Regions from separate parts of the Geobacillus sp. FSL W8-0026 genome, predicted to be linked through region 2. Evidence: predicted binding sites of a transcription regulator. Region 2 holds the regulator's gene; the other holds the start of a gene.

Region 1 (8,926 bases), 590 kb from region 2:
CAATGACCATCGTCGACAGCGCATCGATCGTCGATGACGCCGGGTTGCCGTTGTAGTCGCGCGAAACAAGCGGCTCTTCGCTGTAAGCCAAAATGCCTTTCAGCTCGCCCTCGGCTGCTGCTTTCAATGCCGCGTTCACTTCTTCGACCGTCACTTCTTTTTCCAGCTCAGCGACCAAGTCAACGACCGATACGTTCGGCGTTGGCACGCGCATCGCCATGCCGTTCAATTTGCCTTTCAATTCCGGCAAAACAAGGGCAACAGCCTTGGCGGCACCCGTCGTCGTCGGGATGATCGATTCTGCCGCCGCGCGGGCCCGGCGCAAATCTTTATGCGGCAAGTCCAAAATTTGTTGGTCGTTCGTATACGAGTGAACGGTCGTCATCATGCCGCGGACGATGCCGAATTTTTCGTGCAGCACTTTCGCAAACGGCGCCAAGCAGTTCGTCGTGCACGAAGCGTTCGAGATGACATGATGGGTCTGCGGATCGTATTTGTCTTGGTTGACGCCCATGACGATCGTGATGTCTTCGTTTTTCGCCGGAGCGGAAATGATCACTTTTTTCGCGCCCGCTTCCAAATGTTTCGCGGCGTCTTCGCGTTTCGTGAAGCGGCCGGTCGATTCGACGACGATGTCAACACCGATTTCGCCCCAGGCCAATTGCGCTGGATCACGTTCCGCTTTGACGATGATTTCTTTGCCGTTGACGACCAAGTTGTTGCCGTTCACTGACACTTCCGCGTCAAGCTGACCATGGACGGAGTCATATTTTAACAAATGCGCCAACGTATTGGCGTCCGTTAAATCGTTGACCGCCACCACTTCGATGTTCGGGTTTTTCAATGCCGCGCGGAACACGTTGCGCCCGATGCGGCCAAATCCGTTAATCCCAACTTTTACTGCCATGTCGTTCTCCTCCTTGAGATTTAAAATATCGGCAAGGGAGAAATCTCCCCTACTAACGCTTTTGCGGCTCCTTCGTCCGTCACCAAGAGCGAACGCGGGGCCTGTTTCATGTAGGCGCGAATGGCTTTGGCTTTCGACGCCCCTCCGGCAACGGCAATGACATGCTCGACATGCGGGAGATGTTCCAGTTGAATGCCGACCGTTTTCACTTTATGCACGACGTCGCCGCGTTCGTTGAAATAATAACCAAACGCTTCGGCGACCGCATGGCGGTCGATAATGGTTTCCATCTCGGCAGGCCGTGTGTTCCGCCGCTTGGCCATCGTCAACGCTTCACCGATGCCGTGGACGACCATGCGGCACGATTGGATGAGCTCCAACACTTCTTTCACTGCCGGCTCTTCGACAAGCGAGGCGTACGCTTCATCGCTCAAGTGGTCAGGGACATGAAGAAGGCGGTAACGGCCAGTGGCTTTTTCCGCCATTTTGGCGCAAATGGTGTTGGCTTGATTCTCCACGTCTTCGCCAAGCCCGCCGCGCGCCGGCACGAACAGCACGTCATGCAGCTTCGCATCCGGCGTCATCATCTCCGCGACCGCCGCCATCGTCGTTCCGCCAGCCACGGCGACAATATCTCCGGGCCGGAGCTGTTCTTTCATGCAGGCGACGCACGCTCTTCCCATTTCTTTTTTTACCCAAGGAGAACGGTCGCTATCCCCCGCCACCACGACGACACGGGCAATATTCAGCCGCTGCTGCAGCGCCATCTCCAGCTCTTTGAGCCCGAGCGCCTCCCGCATAAAATCATTGAGCGTTTGCAGGAGCTCGCGGCCTTCCTCCGTCAGCCGCATCCCCGACACATCGGCCGAAAGCAAGTTTTGCCCTTTTAAAAACTCCGTTTCCGACCGGAGCACCCGCTCGCTCATACCGAGGCTCGCTGCCAGCGCCCGCCGCCCGATCGGCGCCATAAGGGAAATCGAATGCAGAATCTCGTACCGTTTTTGCATAATTTCAAGCAAATCAGGCAATAATTTTTTTTGCGCCTCTAATAACGATCGCATCGGCTCTTTCTCCTCGGTTTGACATAGGGACGTTATATGTCCCGGTGTGACATATTATGTCCCACCACTTCATAAAAAATTCCTCCCGCGCCATGTCCATTATAACAGGAGGCGGCGGGGCGTTCAACTGTTTTGCGCCGCCCGCAACCGTTTTCTCACTGTTTCTTTTTCAATCATTCCATAGGCGATTGTCTCGCCGCTGAGTTCCACGACGGGAATCATCAGCTGGTATTTTTCGAGCAGCGCATCATCTTGATAAATATCGATTTCTTCGATCGTAAAGGCCATGTCCGCCTGCAGCTCCATCAACACCGCTTTGGCTTTTTCACAAAGCGGGCAGTTGGTTTTCGTATACAAACGAATGTGCATGAGCTTCTCCCCTTCTTCCATCTTATTCATGATTTACAAGTTCGTGTATTGTTTCCGCTTCGCCGAGGACGGAATGCGCAGCTGCTCGCGGTACTTCGTCACCGTTCGCCGCGAGATGGCGATGCCGTGCCGTTCGTGAAGCAAATCGGCGAGCTGCTGGTCGGAAAGCGGTGCTTGCGGGTCTTCGGCGGCGATCAGCTCTTGGATGATCGCTTTCACTTGGGTCGACGAAGCGGCCTCATCTGTCGCCTCGGCGGTAGCGGCGCTCGAAAAAAAGCGGCGCAGCTCGACCGTGCCGAACGGCGTTTGCGCATATTTATAGCGCACCGCGCGGCTCACCGTCGATTCATGCACCCCCAGTTCCTCGGCCACCTCGCGCATCGTCATCGGTTTGAGCGCGGACAGCCCGAATTCGAAGCACGGGCGCTGCCGTTCCACGATGACCGCCATTAGCTGAAGCAGCGTCTGCTTGCGCTGTTCCAGACTTTTCGCGAGCCACGCAAACTGCCGATATTTTTCTTTGATAAACTGTTCGGCCTGCCGGTCGCCGGAGGCGGCAATGCGCTGCTCGTACTCCCGGTTCCACCCGAGCTCCGGATGGATGTCGTCATTGTAGGCGACCACCCAGTCTCCATCCGCCCCCCTGGCGACGATCACATCCGGCACTACTAAAGGCGGTTTGTCGCTCGAATAGTGAATGCCCGGCCGCGGCTCGAGCGAGCGAATGAGCTCAAAGACGCGCTGCAGTTCGCCAAGACCGACGCCAAGCTGCTTGGCCAACGTTTTCCACGACTTTTCCGCAAAGGGGACAAAATGGCAGCGGACGATCGTTTCCGCCAGCTCGTCGCGCTCTGGAAGGCGTTCGAGCTGCAAACGAAGGCACTCGGCCAAATCACGCGCCCCGACTCCCGGTGGGTCGAGCGACTGAACGAGGCGCAGTCCCCGCTCCATCTCTTGTTCTGACGCAGAAAATTGCGCCGCCAGCTCAACGAGCGGGACACGCAAATAGCCGTCCTCATCAAGCGAAGCGATGAGACAACGAACGATGCGCTCATCCCGATCGGCCAGCTTGAGCGAAGGCAGCTGTGAAAGCAAATGGCCGACGAGCGTCTCCTGCCGGGCCCCGATGTTCTCCAGCCACTGCTTTTGATCCCGTTCCGTCCGATGGGCCCGCTGCCGCCCCCGGCTGCGGCGAATTTCCAAAAACGGGTTTTCCAGCGACCGCTCATATAAAAACGCTTCCAAATCCACCGCGGAATACTGAAGCAGTTCAATCGCCTGCACAAGTTCCTTTGTCAGCGCCAACTGCAGCCGCTGCTCCTGCCTTAACTCCGCCCTCATCGTCACGCCCCCTTTTCTTTTATTGTACACGACGGGAAGGGGAGGAGGTAGGAGAAATTTTTGACGGTCCTTCCGCGCAGTACACACGTTGAAAAAAACTCTCATCAAAAGTTGTACTTGCCTTCGGATTCTATCGTTTTTTTCGGGATTCCCAAAAAATGAAAAACGACCGCAAACGCGGTCGTATCAAGGGATTTGGGAATCTCAATCCGAACTTGTCGGATAATTGGAACGCCCTCGGCAGGATTCGAACCCACGCTAAGAGAACCGGAATCTCTCGTGCTATCCACTACACTACGAGGGCATGTTGTCAAATTTGTTTTTCCGTTCCGTTGCATGTTCCATTATAGCATGATTCGTAAAAAATGCAAGAGGAAAAATGAAATAAACAAAAAGGAATCATTGGAAACGCGTGCTAGCACTTCGTTTGTTGCGCGGCTCGATCCTCTGGCACGAAGGCGCGCCATCGCGCATGGCACATGTGGCGATTAAAAAAAGAAAAAAGCGGTTATGATGAAAAGAGGGATGACGACCGCTGTTCGCGAATATGTATGGTGAAGGAGAAGGCGTTTTGTTTGACCTTCATTGACCATTCATGTATGATGAAAACGTACATATCGATTGGTTGACTAGGAAAAGGAGGCGTTTGGCATGTATTTAATTCCTACCGTTATTGAGCAAACTAACCGCGGGGAGCGGGCGTATGACATTTACTCGCGGCTGTTGAAAGACCGCATTATTTTCCTCGGCAGCCCGATCGACGATCAAGTGGCCAACTCGATCGTCTCGCAGCTGTTGTTTTTGGCGGCGGAAGACCCGGACAAAGACATTTCCTTGTACATCAATAGCCCGGGCGGCTCGATCACAGCCGGCTTAGCCATTTACGACACGATGCAGTTCATCAAGCCGGATGTCTCGACGATTTGCATCGGCATGGCCGCTTCCATGGGGGCGTTTTTGCTGGCCGCTGGCGCAAAAGGGAAACGATTCGCTCTGCCGAACAGCGAAGTCATGATTCACCAGCCGCTCGGCGGCGCTCAAGGGCAGGCGACGGAAATCGAGATCGCGGCGAAGCGCATTTTGTTCCTGCGCGACAAATTGAACCGCATCTTATCGGAAAACACCGGCCAGCCGCTCGAAGTAATCGAGCGCGATACCGACCGCGACAACTTCATGACGGCGCAAAAAGCGCAGGAATACGGCATTATCGACCGCGTGTTGACGCGCGCTGATGAAAAATAATGCCGGTTCCGCATCAAAAGGGTGTCCCGCGATGTGTTGGGACACCCTTTCGTCTTGTCAGCGCTTCCCTTGATGAGGCGAGGCCGACCAACGAGCCGGAGCGCGGCGCCTCTTTTACTTCTCTTTTTGCACATAAGCCGCCAATTTTTCGACCGCCTCTTGCTCATCCGGGCCGTCGGCAATGAGCGTAATGACCGCGCCATGGCCGACCGCTAGGCTCATCAATCCCATGATGCTTTTCGCGTTGACCCGTTTTCCGTCCTTCTCTAAAAACACGTCGGCGGAAAAACGGTTCGCTTCTTGGACGAACAGCGCTGCCGGGCGCGCCTGCAGCCCGGTTTTTAATTTCACTTCGACTTGTTTTTCGACCATTCTCCATCTCCCCTTCACAGCGATTTATGGAAATCGATCGGCTTCCCCGCCCGCAGCCGCTCCGCGATTTCATCGATTTTGCGCAGCCGGTGGTTGATGCCGGATTTGCTGATTTTTCCGCCCGTCACCATCTCGCCAAGCTCCTTCAAGGTCACGTCTTGATGTTCGATGCGCAGTTTGGCGATTTCCCGCAGCTTTTCCGGCAGTGAATCGAGCCCGATCGTCTCATCGATGTACCGGATGTTTTCAACTTGCCGGAGCGCAGCGCCGATCGTTTTGTTTAAGTTGGCTGTTTCGCAGTTGACGAGCCGGTTGACCGAGTTGCGCATGTCGCGGACGATGCGGATGTCTTCAAAGCGGAGCAGCGCCTGATGTGCGCCGATGATGTTGAGAAACTCGGCAATTTTCTCCGCCTCTTTTAAATACGTAATAAACCCCTTTTTTCGTTCCAACGTTTTGGCGTTTAAGAAAAAGTATCTGTTCATTAATTCACATAGAGAGTGATTATGCTCTTCGTATAAGGAAAAAATCTCCAAATGATACGACGACGTCTCGGGATTGTTCACTGAACCGCCGGCCAAAAACGCTCCGCGCAAATAGGAACGTTTGCAGCATTTCTTCTTGACGAGCTCTGGGGAAATATCACGGATGAGCGAAAAGCCGCTGTCGATGATGTGGAGCTCGCGAAGCAAAGAGGCTGCACCGTCAGTGATGCGGACGATATACACGTTGTTTTTTTTCAGCCGCATTTTTTTGCGCACCAACAATTCAACGGCGGCCTCATACCCTTTTTTCAGCAACGTATAAATACGCCGGGCGATCGCCGCGTTTTCGGTCTGAACGTCAACGATCATCCGCCCGCCGGAAAACGACAAAGAACCGTTCATGCGCAGCAAAGCCGACAGCTCCGCCCGCAAGCAGCAAGGCTTCAATTCTAAATGGGTCAGTTCCTTTTTCGTTTCGGATGCGAAAGACACGGTACTCCACCTCCATTCGTTCCCCGCATCGGCCGGTTGGAGGTGCCATCTTCGGCGCGTCCATTGGAAGCAGCGCCTGACAGGCGGTGAACTTCTTCCCCCGCAACCTAATGGCGGGGAAGAAGCCCGAGAAGAAGGGCGGCGACTTTCGCCGTATTATGGCGGATCACTCCATCTTCATACGCAACGATGTCCTCGCGGATGACTTGCAATGAAAGCCCGCTGCTGTCGTCGCGCACCGGCTCAGCCCGCTCCGCTTCGTAGCGGTGGCGGATCGCTTCGGGAATCGTCCCGTTATTGACGATCACCGCGTCCAAAAACGGGCCGCCAAGATGAGCGTGAAGCGCCTCCACATGGTCGCTCACCGTATAGTGCGGCGTCTCGCCGGCCTGGGTCATAATGTTGCATATATATACTTTTTTCGCCTTGGCTTTGCACACTTCCTGCCCGATTTTCGGCACGAGCAAATTCGGCAAAATGCTCGTGTACAAGCTCCCCGGGCCGATGACAATCAAATCGGCGCTCCGAATCGCCTCAACGGTTTCCGGCAGCGGTTCAATATCTTGCGGGGTCAAAAACACCCTCTTGATTTTTTTTCCCGCATCCGGAATTTTTGACTCCCCGGAGACGATGGATCCATCTTCCATCTCGGCGTGCAGCACGACGCTTTTGTTGGCCGCCGGCAACACTTGGCCGCGCACATTGAGCACTTTGCTCATCTCGCGAATCGCCTTCATAAAGTCGCCGGTGATCGAAGTGAGCGCCGCCAAGATTAAATTGCCGAGCGAATGGCCGGATAAGCCGTTGCCGTTTTGAAAACGATGCTGAAACAGCTCGACAATGAGCGGTTCGACGTCAGACAGCGCCGCCAACACATTGCGCACGTCCCCCGGCGGCGGGACGCGCAGCTCATCACGCAGCCGGCCGGAGCTTCCCCCGTCATCGGCAACGGTGACAATCGCAGTCAAATCGAGCGAATATTGCTTGAGCCCCCGCAACAACACGGGAAGCCCTGTTCCGCCGCCGATGACGACCAATTTCGCTGCTCGTTTGTCTCTCATCGGTTCGTTTCCTTTCTCCTCTCGATGTCCCGGTGTGAGACCACCGTTTTGTAGTCAGCCGAAAAATGGCGGGCGATATATTCCGCCAACGCGACCGAGCGATGCTGCCCGCCGGTGCAACCGATGGCGATCACCAGCTGGCTTTTTCCTTCGCGCTGGTAATACGGCAGCATGAACGCCAATAAGTCAATCAATTTTTCCAAAAATTTTTGCGTTTCTCCCCATTTCAGCACATAGGACGACACTTCATCATCGAGCCCGGTCTTCGGCCGCATATGTTCAATGTAATGCGGGTTCGGCAAAAAGCGCACATCAAACACCAGATCGGCGTCAATCGGCAGGCCGTACTTAAAGCCGAACGACATGACGTTGACCGTAAATCCGGACTGCGCGTGTGTTGAAAACTGGCGGATGATTTTCTCCCGCAGCTCGCGCGGCTTGAGCCCGGTCGTATCGTAAATGATTTGCGCCCGCCCTTTAATTTCCTCCAGCAGCCTCCGTTCCAAGCGAATCCCCTCGAGCGGGGGCTCGTTCGGCGCGAGCGGATGGGTCCGCCGCGTTTCTTTATAGCGCGCGACCAACGTCGAATCTTGCGCATCCAAAAACAAAATTTGCGGAACAATCGCCGCTTGTTCAGACAGCTCATCGAGCGCCGCAAACAAATGGTCGAAAAAATCGCGGCTGCGCAAGTCCATCACAAGCGCGACTTTGTTCATTTTGTTCCCCGATTCCTTCACAAGCTCCAAAAACTTTGGCAATAGCGTCGGCGGCAAATTGTCAACGCAAAAAAAACCGAGGTCTTCAAAGCTTTGAATGGCCACCGTTTTCCCCGCCCCGGACATGCCGGTGATAATGACGAGCTGAATCGGCGGCGCTCCCCCGTTTTGTCCCATCTCCGCACCTCCTCTCCGTCAGCTCGGGTCAAGCCGATAGGAAAGCAACTCAAAATCTTCCGTATAGACGAACGTTCCATACAATATCCCATCGCCTTTGACCGCATACTCGACAATATGATAATCGCCCGGAGCCATCGGAAGCGACGGGAGCGCTTCGAGTTCATGCCAAGCGAGCGTTCCTTCTTCGGATGAGGCGACGTTTTCCCCGATGAACTCATCGGCAAAAAACGTAAACATCATCCACTCTGACACCGTCTCGCTTCCGTTTTTTATCACGATCGTAAATACCCCTTTCAGACGAGGCTGTTTCAAGTAGATGCCCGTCTCTTCCCGGTATTCGCGAATGCACGCTTCACGCACCGTCTCGCCCGGCTCCATTTTGCCGCCCGGAGCGGCCCACCAGCCGCGCTTCGGCTTTTGCAAAAGCAATACGCGACCGTCTTGATACAATATGCAGTTCGTCACCCGTTGCAATTCGTTCACCTCAACTATGAGCCAACCCTTTGTCTAGTCGTTGCTATTTTCATTTTACCATAAATAGTTAAGCGTCTCCAATCGCGAAATGGTTGGAAACGAAAGCCGCCGGGAAACAGCGACGAGCGGGCGGCTAACCTCGTTTCTCCAATAGAAAAAGCTCTGCCGCATCGGCATCGCCTTTCACACGCTCCCCCATTGCTCAAGAGAAGCAACCGTTTTTCAC
Region 2 (8,926 bases):
TGGTAGTCCACGCCGTAAACGATGAGTGCTAAGTGTTAGAGGGGTCACACCCTTTAGTGCTGCAGCTAACGCGATAAGCACTCCGCCTGGGGAGTACGGCCGCAAGGCTGAAACTCAAAGGAATTGACGGGGGCCCGCACAAGCGGTGGAGCATGTGGTTTAATTCGAAGCAACGCGAAGAACCTTACCAGGTCTTGACATCCCCTGACCACCCAAGAGATTGGGCGTTCCCCCTTCGGGGGGACAGGGTGACAGGTGGTGCATGGTTGTCGTCAGCTCGTGTCGTGAGATGTTGGGTTAAGTCCCGCAACGAGCGCAACCCTCGCCTCTCGTTGCCAGCATTCAGTTGGGCACTCTAGAGGGACTGCCGGCGACAAGTCGGAGGAAGGTGGGGATGACGTCAAATCATCATGCCCCTTATGACCTGGGCTACACACGTGCTACAATGGGCGGTACAAAGGGCAGCGAACCCGCGAGGGGGAGCGAATCCCAAAAAGCCGCTCTCAGTTCGGATTGCAGGCTGCAACTCGCCTGCATGAAGCCGGAATCGCTAGTAATCGCGGATCAGCATGCCGCGGTGAATACGTTCCCGGGCCTTGTACACACCGCCCGTCACACCACGAGAGCTTGCAACACCCGAAGTCGGTGCGGTAACCCTGACGGGAGCCAGCCGCCGAAGGTGGGGCAAGTGATTGGGGTGAAGTCGTAACAAGGTAGCCGTACCGGAAGGTGCGGCTGGATCACCTCCTTTCTAAGGGGAAAAGCGAAGGTCGCCCGCCTATCGGCGAAACGCGCTGGAGGGCCTGCGAGGAGGCTATGCCGCCGCAGCAGGACCGAAGCGTCGCGAGCCGATGGCGGTCGGAGCTAGACAATACGAAAAGCGAAGGTCGCTAATGGCCAATCATTCACCAATCGCGCTTTCGTTTCGTTCAGTTTTGAAGGAATGAGAATTCCTTCCACTGCTTCGTTTGCGTCTGCGTCTACAAGTGAATCCAGAGAAGCTAGATTCCTCGACGCAAACCAGCGAAGAAGCAAGCTCAATGGAGCGACTTCGTTCCTTGAAAACTAGATAACCGATACACAAAAGGAAGAAGCCGAGACGCTGTAGGTTAAGCTAGAAAGGGCGCACGGTGGATGCCTTGGCACTAGGAGCCGATGAAGGACGGGGCAAACGCCGAAACGCTCCGGGGAGCTGTAAGCAAGCGTCGATCCGGAGATGTCCGAATGGGGGAACCCCCTGTCCGTAATGGGACAGGATCCATGTCTGAATCCATAGGGCATGGAGGGCACACCCGGGGAACTGAAACATCTTAGTACCCGGAGGAGAAGAAAGCAAACGCGATTCCCTGAGTAGCGGCGAGCGAAACGGGAACAGCCCAAACCAAGAGGCGAGTCCTCTTGGGGTTGTAGGACCGCTCATAGGGGAGTGAGAAAGGAACGGGGTAGACGAACCGGTCTGGAACGGCCGGCCAGAGAAGGTGAGAGCCCTGTAGTCGAAACTTCGTTCCCTCCCGAGCGGCTCCTGAGTACGGCGGGACACGGGAAATCCCGTCGGAAGCAGGGAGGACCATCTCCCAAGGCTAAATACTCCCTAGTGACCGATAGTGAACCAGTACCGTGAGGGAAAGGTGAAAAGCACCCCGGAAGGGGAGTGAAAGAGAACCTGAAACCGTGTGCCTACAAGTAGTCAGAGCCCGTTCATGGGTGATGGCGTGCCTTTTGTAGAATGAACCGGCGAGTGACGATGGCGTGCGAGGTTAAGCCGGGAAGGCGGAGCCGCAGCGAAAGCGAGTCTGAACAGGGCGTGAAGTACGTCGTCGTCGACCCGAAACCAGGTGATCTACCCATGTCCAGGGTGAAGGCCGGGTAACACCGGCTGGAGGCCCGAACCCACGCACGTTGAAAAGTGCGGGGATGAGGTGTGGGTAGGGGTGAAATGCCAATCGAACTTGGAGATAGCTGGTTCTCCCCGAAATAGCTTTCGGGCTAGCCTCGGGTGTAAGAGTCTTGGAGGTAGAGCACTGATTGGGCTAGGGGCCCTCATCGGGTTACCGAACCCAGTCAAACTCCGAATGCCAACGACTTATGCCCGGGAGTCAGACTGCGAGTGATAAGATCCGTGGTCGAGAGGGAAACAGCCCAGATCGCCAGCTAAGGCCCCCAAGTGCACGTTCAGTGGAAAAGGATGTGGAGTTGCGAAGACAACCAGGATGTTGGCTTAGAAGCAGCCACCATTTAAAGAGTGCGTAATAGCTCACTGGTCGAGTGACTCTGCGCCGAAAATGTACCGGGGCTAAACGTGCCGCCGAAGCTGCGGGATGACCGTTGGTCATCGGTAGGGGAGCGTTCTAAGGGCAGAGAAGCCAGACCGGAAGGACTGGTGGAGCGCTTAGAAGTGAGAATGCCGGTATGAGTAGCGAAAACAGAGGTGAGAATCCTCTGCGCCGAAAGCCTAAGGGTTCCTGAGGAAGGTTCGTCCGCTCAGGGTTAGTCGGGACCTAAGCCGAGGCCGAAAGGCGTAGGTGATGGGCAACAGGTGGAGATTCCTGTACCACCTCCTTCCCGTTGGAGCGATGGGGGGACGCAGGAGGATAGGGCGAGCAGGCGGCTGGAAGAGCCTGTCCAAGCAGTGAGGCTGGCCAGTAGGCAAATCCGCTGGCCGGAAGGCCAAGCTGTGATGGCGACGGAGTCATCCGGAAGTCCCCGATTTCACACTGCCAAGAAAAGCCTCTAGCGAGGGAAGAGGTGCCCGTACCGCAAACCGACACAGGTAGGCGAGGAGAGAATCCTAAGGCGCGCGGGAGAACTCTCGTTAAGGAACTCGGCAAAATGACCCCGTAACTTCGGGAGAAGGGGTGCTCTTTCGGGTGAAGAGCCTGGAAGAGCCGCAGTGAAAAGGCCCAAGCGACTGTTTATCAAAAACACAGGTCTCTGCGAAGCCGAAAGGCGACGTATAGGGGCTGACACCTGCCCGGTGCTGGAAGGTTAAGGGGAGCGCTGAGCGGAAGCGAAGGTGCGAACCGAAGCCCCAGTAAACGGCGGCCGTAACTATAACGGTCCTAAGGTAGCGAAATTCCTTGTCGGGTAAGTTCCGACCCGCACGAAAGGTGTAACGACTTGGGCGCTGTCTCAACGAGAGACCCGGTGAAATTATACTACCTGTGAAGATGCAGGTTCCCCGCGACAGGACGGAAAGACCCCGTGGAGCTTTACTGCAGCCTGATATGGAATTTTGGTATCGCTTGTACAGGATAGGTGGGAGCCTGAGAAGCCGGAGCGCCAGCTTCGGTGGAGGCGCCGGTGGGATACCACCCTGGCGGTATTGAAATTCTAACCCGCACCCCTTCAGCGGGGTGGGAGACAGTGTCAGGTGGGCAGTTTGACTGGGGCGGTCGCCTCCCAAAAGGTAACGGAGGCGCCCAAAGGTTCCCTCAGAATGGTTGGAAATCATTCGGAGAGTGCAAAGGCACAAGGGAGCTTGACTGCGAGACGGACAGGTCGAGCAGGGACGAAAGTCGGGCTTAGTGATCCGGTGGTTCCGCATGGAAGGGCCATCGCTCAACGGATAAAAGCTACCCCGGGGATAACAGGCTGATCTCCCCCAAGAGTCCACATCGACGGGGAGGTTTGGCACCTCGATGTCGGCTCATCGCATCCTGGGGCTGTAGTCGGTCCCAAGGGTTGGGCTGTTCGCCCATTAAAGCGGTACGCGAGCTGGGTTCAGAACGTCGTGAGACAGTTCGGTCCCTATCCGTCGCGGGCGTAGGAAATTTGCGAGGAGCTGTCCTTAGTACGAGAGGACCGGGATGGACGCACCGCTGGTGTACCAGTTGTCCCGCCAGGGGCACCGCTGGGTAGCTATGTGCGGACGGGATAAGCGCTGAAAGCATCTAAGCGTGAAGCCCCCCTCAAGATGAGATTTCCCATCGCGTTAGGCGAGTAAGATCCCTCGAAGATGACGAGGTCGATAGGTCCGAGGTGGAAGCGTGGCGACACGTGGAGCTGACGGATACTAATCGATCGAGGGCTTAACCTAGAAAAGCGGAGGCCGCCCGCCGATCGGCGAAACGCGCTGGAGGGCCTGCGAGGAGGCTATGCCGCCATAGCAGGACCGAAGCGTCGCGAGCCGATGGCGGCCGGAGCTAGACAGTGTGATACGCGGCTTCTTCCGACGGTTATCTAGTTTTGAAGGAATGCGTTCCTTCTTGACAGGAATTGATTTTCTGGTATAATGATTGATGAAAAACGGAATCGCTTGCCTAGTGGTGATAGCGGAGGGGAAACACCCGTTCCCATCCCGAACACGGAAGTTAAGCCCTCCAGCGCCGATGGTAGTTGGGGCCAGCGCCCCTGCAAGAGTAGGTCGCTGCTAGGCAGTAGATCTTTTAGCACGCCTTTTCTCCAAAAAGAAAAGGCGTGCTTTTTGTTTATCTGTTCTTTTTGACGTTTTGCCATTGGAAAAAGAGGATATTCTATAGATGCCCGCTGTTTTTCAGTAACGCTTGCATTTTTTCGCCATACATTATATAGTAAAAGTAAGGTCAAATATAGTCAAAGTCAACGGATGGATTTGATCGTCTGAGCAGTTCGGTTGTAAGGAAGGTGGGAGGTAGAGTGCCAAACATTTCCGACATTATTGAGCAATATTTAAAGCAAGTTCTCAATATGAGTGATCAAGATATTGTAGAAATTAAGCGAAGTGAAATCGCCAGTAAGTTTCAATGCGTTCCGTCACAAATCAATTATGTCATCAACACAAGGTTTACCTTGGAAAGAGGATATATTGTTGAAAGCAAACGCGGCGGCGGCGGGTATATTCGGATTATGAAGGTAAAGACAAAAAGTGAGGCGCAGCTCATTGATCAGCTGCTTGAGCTCATTGGTTCTCGCATCAGCCAGTCGAATGCTGAGAATATGGTGAAACGTCTCGTTGATGAAAACGTGATTTCGGAGCGCGAGGCAAAAATGATGTTAAGTGTCATGGATCGCTCCGTTTTATACATTGACCTGCCTGAACGGGATGAACTGCGAGCGCGCATGCTGAAGGCGATGTTGACGTCGCTGAAATATAAATAGGGGGAGGGGAAGTCTTTGGTTTGCCAAGAATGCAAGCAACGGCCGGCTACGATGCATTTTACGAAAATCGTCAACGGAGAAAAAACGGAGTTTCATCTTTGCGAACAATGCGCTAAGGAGCACGGCCATATGTTTATGTTATATGGCCATGACGATTTTCCACTCAACAACTTGTTGGCGGGGTTACTCAACTTCGAGGCTCCGGTGAAGGAGATGACGGCGAACGCGTTTCCAAACCCGGATTTGCTGCAGTGCCAGACATGCCAGATGACCTATCATCAGTTTACACAAATTGGGCGGTTCGGCTGTGCGGATTGTTATCGAACATTTGCCCGTTACTTGCCGCCGATCTTGAAACGGCTTCATAGCGGCAATACGGCCCATTCAGGGAAAATTCCGAAGCGAAAAGGGGGCGTGCTTCATTTGCGCAAGCAGCTTGCCGCTCTGAAACAAAAGCTTCAGGAATTGATCGCCCGCGAGGAATTTGAGCGAGCGGCAGAGGTGCGTGACCAAATCCGCTCGTTGGAAAATGAACTTCGCCAGCGCGGAGAGGGGGATATGTAACGGCATGTCGTTTGAGAAATTTTTCAATACTGCGGTCAGTTCGTGGATGAGTCAAGAGGGACCGGATTCGGATATCGTCTTAAGCAGCCGCATCCGGCTGGCGCGCAATATCGTTGATTTTCGTTTTCCGACGCTGTTCAGCAGCGAGGAGGCAAGACAAATCGTCTCGCTGTTCGAGCGGGCGTTTGCGCACCGCTCTTATAGGGAGGCGGGGCGTTTCGAGCTGTTGAAAATGTCGGAGCTTCAGCCAATTGAAAAGAGGGTTTTGGTGGAAAAACATTTGATCAGTCCCCATTTGGCGGAAGATTCGCCGTTTGGCGCCTGCCTGCTCTCGGAGAACGAAGAAATCAGCATCATGATTAACGAAGAGGATCATATTCGCATCCAATGCCTGTTCCCCGGTTTGCAGCTTGCTGAGGCGCTGGAAGCAGCGAGCGAATTGGACGATTGGATTGAAGGGCATGTCAACTACGCCTTCGATGAACGGCTTGGCTATTTGACAAGCTGTCCCACCAATGTGGGGACGGGGTTGCGGGCTTCGGTAATGATGCATCTTCCGGCGCTTGTCTTGACGCAGCAAATGAACCGCATTGTTCCGGCGATCAATCAACTCGGTCTTGTCGTTCGCGGGACATACGGCGAAGGGAGCGAGGCGTTGGGGAACATTTTCCAAATTTCCAACCAGATCACACTCGGCAAATCGGAGGAAGATATTGTCGCTGATTTGCATACGATCGTCCAGCAGCTGATCGCCCAAGAACGAGCGGCGCGCCAGGCATTAGTCAAAACTTTGGGCATACAATTAGAAGATAAAGTGTTCCGTTCATACGGCATATTGGCCAACTGCCGCGTCATCGAATCAAAAGAGGCGGCGCAATGTTTGTCCGATGTGCGTCTTGGCATTGATTTAGGATATATCCAAAACATCTCGCGCAACATTTTAAATGAGCTGATGATTTTGACGCAGCCAGGATTTTTGCAACAGTACGCCGGTGGGGCGCTCCGCCCGGAAGAACGCGACGTCCGCCGTGCAGCGCTGATCCGGGAGCGTTTAAAGATGGAGGAACGAAGAAAGATGGAGGGTGATGAACGATGATGTTTGGCAGATTTACGGAACGGGCACAAAAGGTGCTGGCGCTGGCGCAAGAAGAAGCCATTCGCCTTGGCCATAACAATATCGGGACCGAACATATTTTGCTCGGATTGATTCGTGAAGGGGAAGGAATTGCAGCCAAAGCGCTCATGGCGCTCGGACTAGGCCCTGAAAAAATTCAAAAAGAAGTCGAATCGCTCATCGGCCGTGGCAATGAAGCGTCGCACACGATTCATTATACGCCGCGGGCGAAAAAAGTCATTGAGCTGTCGATGGATGAAGCGCGGAAGCTTGGCCATTCCTATGTCGGCACGGAACATATTTTGCTTGGGCTCATCCGTGAAGGGGAAGGGGTAGCGGCCCGTGTGCTGAACAACTTGGGCGTCAGCTTGAACAAAGCGCGCCAACAAGTGCTGCAGCTGCTCGGCAGCAACGAATCGATCTCAGGCCATGGAGGCGGAGGGGCCTCACATGTGAGCACGCCAACGCTTGACAGCCTCGCTCGCGACCTGACGGCGATCGCTCGCGAAGGTCGCCTTGATCCGGTTATCGGCCGGAGCAAAGAGATTCAGCGCGTCATTGAAGTATTAAGCAGACGGACGAAAAACAACCCGGTGCTGATCGGGGAGCCGGGAGTCGGGAAAACCGCGATCGCCGAAGGGCTGGCGCAGCAAATCGTCAATAACGAGGTGCCGGAAACGCTGCGCGACAAACGGGTGATGACGCTCGATATGGGAACGGTTGTCGCCGGAACGAAATACCGTGGCGAGTTCGAAGACCGTTTGAAAAAAGTGATGGATGAAATCCGGCAGGCGGGCAACATCATTCTGTTCATCGATGAACTGCATACGCTGATCGGCGCCGGCGGGGCGGAAGGAGCGATCGACGCGTCGAATATTTTAAAACCGGCGTTGGCGCGCGGAGAATTGCAATGCATCGGAGCGACGACGCTTGATGAATATCGGAAGTACATCGAGAAAGATGCTGCTCTTGAACGTCGTTTCCAACCGATTTATGTCGATGAACCGACTGTTGAAGAATCGATCCAAATTTTAAAAGGGCTGCGCGACCGCTATGAGGCGCACCATCGTGTTTCCATTTCCGATGAAGCGATTGAGCAAGCGGTGAAGCTGTCCGATCGTTACATTACCGACCGTTTCCTGCCCGATAAGGCGATTGACTTGATCGACGAAGCTTGCTCGAAAGTGCGCCTCCGTTCGTTTACAGCGCCGCCGAAGCTGAAAGAGCTCGAGCAAAAGCTCGAGGAAGTGCGGAAGGAAAAAGATGCTGCCGTGCAAAGCCAAGAGTTTGAAAAGGCGGCTTCGCTGCGCGATATGGAACAACGGCTGCGCGAAGAGTTGGAAGAGACGAAACGGGCGTGGAAGGAAAAACAAGGGCAAGAAAACTCGGAAGTCACGGTGGAGGATATCGCTGCGGTTGTGTCAAGCTGGACCGGCATCCCGGTATCGAAACTGGCCGAAACGGAAACAGAACGATTGCTCAAGCTTGAGGAGATTTTGCATGCCCGCGTCGTCGGCCAAGATGAGGCGGTGAAAGCGGTGGCGAAAGCGGTGCGCCGCGCCCGCGCCGGTCTGAAAGATCCGAAACGCCCGATCGGTTCGTTTATTTTCCTCGGCCCGACCGGCGTTGGGAAAACGGAATTGGCTCGCGCCTTAGCAGAAGCGATGTTTGGCGATGAAGACGCCCTGATCCGCATCGACATGTCGGAGTATATGGAAAAACACTCGACATCGCGGCTCATCGGTTCACCGCCGGGGTATGTCGGCTACGAAGAAGGTGGCCAGCTGACAGAAAAAGTGCGCCGCAAGCCGTACTCCGTCATTTTGCTCGATGAGATGGAAAAGGCGCATCCGGATGTGTTCAATATTTTGCTGCAGGTGCTGGAAGACGGGCGCTTGACTGACTCGAAAGGACGGACGGTCGACTTCCGCAACACGATCATCATTATGACGTCGAACGTTGGCGCCGACGCGCTGAAGCGGAACAAATACGTCGGATTTAACATTCAAGATCAGCATCAGCAGTATAAAGACATGAAAAGCAAGGTGATGGACGAACTGAAAAAGGCGTTCCGTCCAGAGTTTTTAAACCGGATCGACGAAATTATCGTCTTCCATTCGCTTGAAAAAGAACATTTGAAACAAATTGTCCGCCTGATGGCCGATACGCTTG

Evidence for each region. The regulator CtsR, encoded in region 2, represses protease genes until heat stress. The targets are predictions, from matches to a motif close to ATGGTCAATAAAGGTCAAACA.
Region 1: clpP (ATP-dependent Clp endopeptidase proteolytic subunit ClpP) is a predicted target of CtsR. The motif match lies at 4,251-4,271, and genes of this name have one in related genera.

The regions. Positions count from the first base shown of each region.
Region 1 is NZ_CP150194.1:3,134,916-3,143,841, forward strand. It holds gene gap (type I glyceraldehyde-3-phosphate dehydrogenase) at 1-907, opposite strand, end outside; gene NST29_RS15775 (sugar-binding domain-containing protein) at 928-1,968, opposite strand; gene NST29_RS15780 (glutaredoxin family protein) at 2,092-2,337, opposite strand; gene rpoN (RNA polymerase factor sigma-54) at 2,371-3,678, opposite strand; tRNA gene NST29_RS15790 (tRNA-Arg) at 3,911-3,982, opposite strand; gene clpP (ATP-dependent Clp endopeptidase proteolytic subunit ClpP) at 4,330-4,920, shown strand; gene NST29_RS15800 (HPr family phosphocarrier protein) at 5,035-5,292, opposite strand; gene whiA (DNA-binding protein WhiA) at 5,307-6,269, opposite strand; gene NST29_RS15810 (YvcK family protein) at 6,377-7,330, opposite strand; gene rapZ (RNase adapter RapZ) at 7,327-8,223, opposite strand; gene NST29_RS15820 (8-oxo-dGTP diphosphatase) at 8,242-8,700, opposite strand.
Region 2 is NZ_CP150194.1:90,934-99,859, forward strand. It holds rRNA gene NST29_RS00485 (16S ribosomal RNA) at 1-751, shown strand, start outside; rRNA gene NST29_RS00490 (23S ribosomal RNA) at 1,108-4,036, shown strand; rRNA gene rrf (5S ribosomal RNA) at 4,259-4,375, shown strand; gene NST29_RS00500 (CtsR family transcriptional regulator) at 4,615-5,076, shown strand; gene NST29_RS00505 (UvrB/UvrC motif-containing protein) at 5,092-5,640, shown strand; gene NST29_RS00510 (protein arginine kinase) at 5,645-6,736, shown strand; gene clpC (ATP-dependent protease ATP-binding subunit ClpC) at 6,733-8,926, shown strand, end outside.